Regions from separate parts of the Pseudomonas sp. NPDC087029 genome, predicted to be linked through region 1. Evidence: predicted binding sites of a transcription regulator. Region 1 holds the regulator's gene; the other holds the start of a gene.
The links. Region 1 encodes FliA, which starts transcription of late flagellar genes. Its sites were predicted from a motif close to CTAAAGTTTNNNNNNNNNNNGCCGNTAA; they were not measured.

Region 1 (3,379 bases):
TCTTGGTAGTCCTGGGCCAGGAGAATGTCGTTGAGGTGGCCGGACACCTTGCGGTTGCCCTCGGCGCTGTGCGTCAGGAAACTGTCGACGCGCTTGACCAGCTCACGGAATTCCGGCGCGGCCACTTCGCGGCGCATGAAACGCTGCCAGTCCAGGCTCAGGCCCTGGGCCTCGGCCGCCAGGTCGTTGAGCACAGGCGTGCTCTCCTCCACCAGGTCCATGGTGCGGTTGGCGGCGCCTTCGGTGAGCTTGACCACGTAGGACAGGCGCTCGGTGGCGTCGGTGATCTGCGAGACTTCCTCGGCCTGCGGCATGTGCGGGTCGATCTGGAAGCTGACGATCGCGCTGTGCAGCTCGCGGGTGAGCTTGCCGACTTCCTGGTACAGGCCGCGGTCGCGAGTCTGGTTGAGCTGATGGATCAGCTGCACCGCCTCGCCGAAACGGCCGCGCTCCAGGCTTTCGACCAGCTCCTGGGCATGCTTCTTCAGGGTCGTTTCGAACTCCCCCAAAGACGTTTGTGATGATTCCATGGCGCCCCCTGACGTGACTCAGCCGTTGACGCGTTCGAAGATCTTCTCGATCTTTTCTTTGAGCACCTGGGCGGTGAACGGCTTGACCACGTAACCATTGACGCCGGCCTGGGCCGCTTCGATGATCTGGTCGCGCTTGGCTTCGGCGGTCACCATCAGCACCGGCATGCCCTTGAGGCGGTCATGGGCGCGCACCTTGCGCAGCAGGTCGATGCCGGACATGCCCGGCATGTTCCAGTCGGTCACCAGGAAGTCGTAATGGCCGCTTTCGAGCATCGGCAGCGCCGTGGTGCCGTCGTCGGCCTCGTCGGTGTTGGTGAAGCCAAGGTCACGCAGCAGATTCTTGATGATTCGCCGCATCGTCGAAAAGTCGTCAACGATGAGGATTTTCATGTCTTTGTTCAAGTAGACCTCCAAGCAGTCTCAAACGCGCTCGGCCTACCGAGCACGCAACTCATTCAATTCGGTACAACATGGAAAACGACTGCAACGATACCGGTCTCAACGTGCCCGCCACTCTCCCAGACGGCTGCGCAGGCGCGCGGCGCACTGGCTGTGCAGCTGGCTGACACGCGACTCGCTGACCCCCAGCACCTCACCGATCTCCTTGAGGTTCAGCTCTTCGTCGTAGTACAGCGCCAGCACCAGCCGCTCGCGTTCCGGCAGGTTGGCGATGGCATCGGTCAGGGCGGCCTGGAAGCGCTCGTCCTCCAGGTCGCGCGATGGCTCGACCTGGCCACTGACGCCGTCCTCGTGCAAGCCTTCGTGCTCGCCGTCCTGCAACAGGTCGTCGAAACTGAACAGGCGGCTGCCCAGGGTATCGTTCAAGATCCCGTAGTAATCATCGAGACTCAATTGGAGTTCGGCAGCAACTTCATGATCTTTAGCGTCACGGCCGGTTCTGGCTTCAACGGCGCGCATCGCGTCGCTGACCATGCGGGTGTTGCGGTGCACCGAACGCGGTGCCCAATCGCCCTTGCGCACCTCGTCGAGCATCGCGCCACGGATGCGGATGCCGGCGTAGGTTTCGAAGCTCGCACCCTTGCTGGCGTCGTACTTGTTGGCAACTTCCAGCAGGCCGATCATGCCGGCCTGGATCAGGTCTTCGACCTGCACGTTGGCCGGCAGGCGCGCCAGCAGGTGGTAGGCAATGCGCTTGACCAACGGGGCGTAGCGTTCGATCAATTCGTACTGGGCGTCCTTGGACGCCTTGCTGTACATCTTGAATCCGCTCGCGTTCATAGCACCGGCCCTGCGCTGGTGGGTTGCACCAGGCGCTCGACGAAGAACTCCAGGTGCCCGCGCGGGTTCGCCGGCAGCGGCCAGCTGTCGACCTTCTGGGCAATGGCCTTGAAGGCCAGCGCGCACTTGGAGCGCGGGAAGGCTTCGTACACTGCGCGCTGCTTCTGCACCGCCTTGCGCACGCACTCGTCGTAAGGCACGGCGCCCACGTACTGCAGGGCAACGTCAAGGAAGCGGTCGGTGACCTTGGTCAGCTTGGCGAACAGGTTGCGCCCTTCCTGCGGGCTCTGCGCCATGTTGGCCAGCACGCGGAAACGGTTCATCCCGTAATCGCGGTTGAGCAGCTTGATCAGGGCGTAGGCGTCGGTGATGGAGGTCGGCTCGTCGCAGACCACCAGCAGCACTTCCTGGGCCGCGCGGACGAAGCTGACTACCGAGTCACCAATACCTGCAGCGGTGTCGATCACCAGCACGTCGAGGTTGTCGCCGATCTCGCTGAAGGCCTGGATCAGGCCGGCATGCTGGGCCGGCGCCAGGTGCACCATGCTCTGGGTGCCCGAGGCCGCCGGCACGATGCGCACACCGCCCGGCCCCTGCAACAGCACATCGCGCAGTTCGCAGCGCCCTTCGATCACGTCGGCCAGGGTGCGCTTGGGGGTCAAGCCCAGCAACACGTCGACATTGGCCAGGCCCAGATCGGCGTCCAGCAGCATGACCCGGCGGCCGAGTTCGGCCAGCGCCAGGGACAGGTTCACTGAAACGTTCGTTTTGCCGACGCCACCTTTACCACCGGTGACGGCGATCACCTGTACGGGATGCATGCTACCCATGTTCGTTGTTTACCTTGTCTCGCTTGGACCCAAGCCACACTAGAGGCATTACAGCGCCCCCCTGGTGTAGGTATTTTGCATACGCTTCATCATCAGCCCGCGCGCCGCGGGTTGTGATAGAGATCAGCGAACATGTCGGCCATGGCCTCTTCGCTGGGCTCGTCTTGCAACTGCACATTGACCGCGCGGGTCACCAACTGGTGCGGGCGCGGCAGGTGCAGGTCATCAGGAATACGCGGGCCATCGGTGAGGTAGGCCACTGGCAGTTCATGACTGATGGCCAGGCTCAGCACATCGCCGAGGCTCGCCGTTTCGTCGAGTTTGGTCAGGATACAACCGGCCAGGCCGCAGCGCTTGTAGCTGTGGTAGGCAGCGGTGAGCACCTGCTTCTGGCTGGTGGTGGCCAGCACCAGGTAATTCTTCGCGGCAATGCCGCGCCCGGCCAGGGTTTCCAGTTGCATGCGCAGCGCCGGGTCGCTGGCCTGCAGGCCGGCGGTATCGATCAGCACCACACGTTTGCGCAGCAGCGGCTCCAGCGCCTGGGCCAGCGACTGGCCCGGGTCGACGTAGGTCACCGGCACGTTGAGGATGCGGCCCAGGGTCTTGAGTTGCTCCTGGGCGCCGATGCGAAAGCTGTCCATGCTCACCAGGGCCAGGTTCTGCGGGCCGTACTTGAGCACATAGCGCGCCGCCAGCTTGGCCAACGTGGTGGTCTTGCCCATGCCGGCCGGGCCGACCATGGCGATCACCCCGCCCTCCTCGATCGGCTCGACCTCG
Region 2 (3,379 bases), on a different contig from region 1:
CGGCATCGGCCTGACCCTGCTACCGGTGCTGTACAGCCACGCCGGCTTTGGCGGCCAGGCGCCCAACGACGGGCAGCGGCGCTTCATCAACTCCACCGAGCAATACCTGAACCTGCAAGCGCAGCTGGCCCCACTGCTGGCCGCGCAACCGGCGCAGCAGCTGGGCCTGTGCTTCCATTCGCTGCGCGCGGTAACCCCGGGGCAGATTGCCGAGGTGCTCGGCGCGAGCGACCGACAATGCCCGGTCCACATCCACATCGCCGAGCAGCAGAAGGAAGTCGACGATTGCCTGGCCTGGAGCGGCCAGCGCCCGTTGCAGTGGCTGTACGACCACGTCGATGTGGATGCGCGCTGGTGCCTGGTGCATGCCACCCATGCCGACCCGCAGGAGGTGACGGCGATGGCGCGTAGCGGCGCGGTGGCGGGCCTGTGCCTGACCACAGAGGCCAACCTGGGCGACGGTATCTTCCCGGCCGTGGACTACCTGGCCCAAGGCGGGCGCATGGGCATTGGCTCGGACAGCCATGTGTCACTGAGCGTGGTCGAGGAACTGCGCTGGCTGGAGTATGGCCAACGCCTGCGCGACCAGCGCCGCAACCGGCTCTACCGCGAAGACCAGCCGATGGTCGGGCGCACGTTGTATGACGCGGCCCTGAGCGGCGGCGCACAGGCGCTGGGGCAGCCGCTGGGCGAACTGGCGGTGGGCAAGCGTGCCGACTGGCTGGTGCTGGATGGGCAGGACCCGTACATCGCCATGGCCGAGGGCGATGCGATTCTCAACCGCTGGCTGTTCGCCGGTGGCGATCGCCAGGTGCGCGATGTGATGGTGAACGGGCAGTGGGTGGTGCGCCAGGGGCGCCACGCGCAGGAAGCGGACAGTGCGCGGGCGTTTGTGGAAGTACTGCGCCAATTGCTGGGTTAACGACCACGCCTATCGCCGGCAAGCCGGCTCCCACAAGAGGGCAGCGCTGGCCTGCTCTCTGGGCTGCCCCCAAGGTTTGAATGGGTGGGCAGCCCACTTTGTGGGAGCCGGCTTGCCGGCGATGGGGCCAGTACTGGCAACCTCAATGCATCTGCACGATCTGCTTGTCCGGCGTGCGCCAGATCAGCCGGCTGGTGTCATACCCCTGCTGCCGCGCCTTGGACAACAGGCTCTCGCGCTCCCAGGCCGGCAAGGTCGGCGTGCGCGAAAGAATCCACAGGTACTTGCGATCCGGGCTGCCGACGATGGCGGTGCGGTAGCGATCGTCCACGTACAGGATCCAGTACTCGCCCTTGGTCAGCCCCGGCACGAGGCGGGTGAACCAGTTGTCGAACTCGACCCACAGCCTGTCGGTATGCCCCGGCTCCTGGATGTTGGCGTGGCCCTCGGCGCGCAGCCACTCGTCACCCATCGTGCGGCAACGGTTGAGCACGCCATACGAGCCATCGGGCTTGAGGTTGTAATGCGCCTCGGACTGGGCGCACTCGCTCTGGTACGGCATCGGCAGGCGCGCCAGCTCATACCATTTGCCCTGGTAGCGCTTGAGGTCGACATTGCCCGCGGTCTTGGGAACCAGCGGGTCGTTGGCCGAGGTGGCGCAGCCACCGAGCAGCATCACCAGGCACAACCCCAGCAGCAGGTGCACACGGGTCATTTGAGGCCCTGCCCGGAATACATCAGTACCTTGTCCGCGGCGTACTGCACGCTGATGAAGCTCTTCTCGTCCCCCCAGGTGCAGCTGCTCATGCCCAGCGCGCCGGAGCACTCGGTGGGCGTGCCGAGCAGTTGCTCGACCTCGGCCTTGTTCATACCGGCCTTGAGCTTGGAATAGTTTTCCTGATTGATCTTGCTGCACGCAGTCAGGACGACGCACAAGGACAACAGGGCGAGGGAACGCAACGACATGAAGGAACACTCCTGAAAGGTGGAAACAGGCGAGTGGCCTGCAGTGACCTTCGACGGGAAAATCCTCCCCTGGTTCCCTGCCACCCCCCCTTTCGTTCTACGCCGTTGGTCGGCTGGACCTGCGCAAACGATTAATGTTTCCGCCGCCGCGGACGACACAGCGAGCGGCTGTGGCGAATTGCCGCAGCCTCCCCTCCGACGTGCCTTGTGCAGACCGCAAAAAAATGACCAAGAACCTGAAGTTCAGCCACAAGATCCTGCTGGCCGCCGCCCTCGTGGTGGCCGTTGCCTTCACCTGTTTCGTGCTGTTCAACGACTACCGCCAGCGCCAGTCGCTGCGCAGCGATACGCAAAACACCTTGCAGGAGTTGGGCGGCCTCACTGCGGGCACCATCCGCAACTGGCTCGACAGCCGCATCCAGCTGCTCGACTCGCTGGCCCAGCAAATTGCCATCGATGGCCCCGGCAAGGCCAGCCTCGACCGCAGCCTGGCGCTGCCGGTGTATGGCAGCAATTTCCAGCTCACCTATTTCGGCGGCCAGGACGGCAGCATGCAATCGGTACCGCTGGGCAACCGCGCCGCCGACTACGACCCGCGGGTTCGCGGCTGGTACAAGGCCGCCAGCGCCGGTACCCGCACCATCGTCACCGAGCCGTACATTTCGGCGTCTGCCGGCAAGCTGGTAATCACCCTGGCCACGCCGGTCCAGCAAGCGGGCCGCCTGCTGGGCGTCAGTGGTGCCGACACCGACCTGCAGACCATCAGCAACCTGATCAACACGCTGAACTTCGAGGGCCATGGCCACGCCTTCATCGTCAACGGCGAGGGCAAGATCCTGATCCACCCCAAGGCCGAGCTTGCGCTCAAGAGCCTGGCCGACGTGTACCCGCTCGACACCCCGCGCATCGGCAGCGGCCTGAAGGAAGTCGAGCTCGATGGCCGCAAGCAGTTCATCAACTTCACCCACGTCGACGGCGTGCCCTCGGCGGACTGGTACGTGGCCCTGGTGGTCGACCAGGACGCCGCCTTTGCCATGCTCGGCGAGCTGCGCACCTCGGCGATCGTCGCCACGCTGATTGCCGTGGTGGTGATCATCGCCCTGCTCGGCCTGCTGATTCGCGTGCTGATGGAGCCGCTGCACCTGATGGGCCGCGCCATGCACGACATCGCCGAGGGTGAAGGCGACCTGACCCGGCGCCTGAGCATCCACGCCCAGGATGAATTCGGCAGCCTGGGGCAATCGTTCAACCGCTTCGTCGAGCGCATCCACGAGTCGATTCGCGAAGTGGCCTCGGCCACCGGCCAGGTCAACGCGGTGGCCAGCCAGGTGGTGAGCGCCTCGAACGCCTCGATCCACAACGCCGACCAGCAGTCGAGCCGCACCAGCAGCGTGGCCGCGGCCATCAACCAGCTGGGCGCCGCCGCCCAGGAAATCGCCCAGAACGCCGCCTTGGCCTCGCAGCACTCCAGCGAGGCCCGGGGCCTGGCGC

Region 2: a site for FliA is predicted at 2,020-2,047, ahead of ACIPG5_RS04780 (methyl-accepting chemotaxis protein). Genes of this name have one in related genera too.

The regions. Positions count from the first base shown of each region.
Region 1 is NZ_JBIVAB010000011.1:68,283-71,661, reverse strand. Features, by position in the region: gene ACIPG5_RS17915 (protein phosphatase CheZ) at 1-530, opposite strand, end outside; gene ACIPG5_RS17910 (chemotaxis response regulator CheY) at 549-923, opposite strand; gene fliA (RNA polymerase sigma factor FliA) at 1,032-1,772, opposite strand; gene fleN (flagellar synthesis regulator FleN) at 1,769-2,602, opposite strand; gene flhF (flagellar biosynthesis protein FlhF) at 2,695-3,379, opposite strand, start outside.
Region 2 is NZ_JBIVAB010000002.1:300,521-303,899, forward strand. Features, by position in the region: gene ACIPG5_RS04765 (formimidoylglutamate deiminase) at 1-922, shown strand, start outside; gene ACIPG5_RS04770 (lipocalin family protein) at 1,065-1,637, opposite strand; gene bamE (outer membrane protein assembly factor BamE) at 1,634-1,888, opposite strand; gene ACIPG5_RS04780 (methyl-accepting chemotaxis protein) at 2,113-3,379, shown strand, end outside.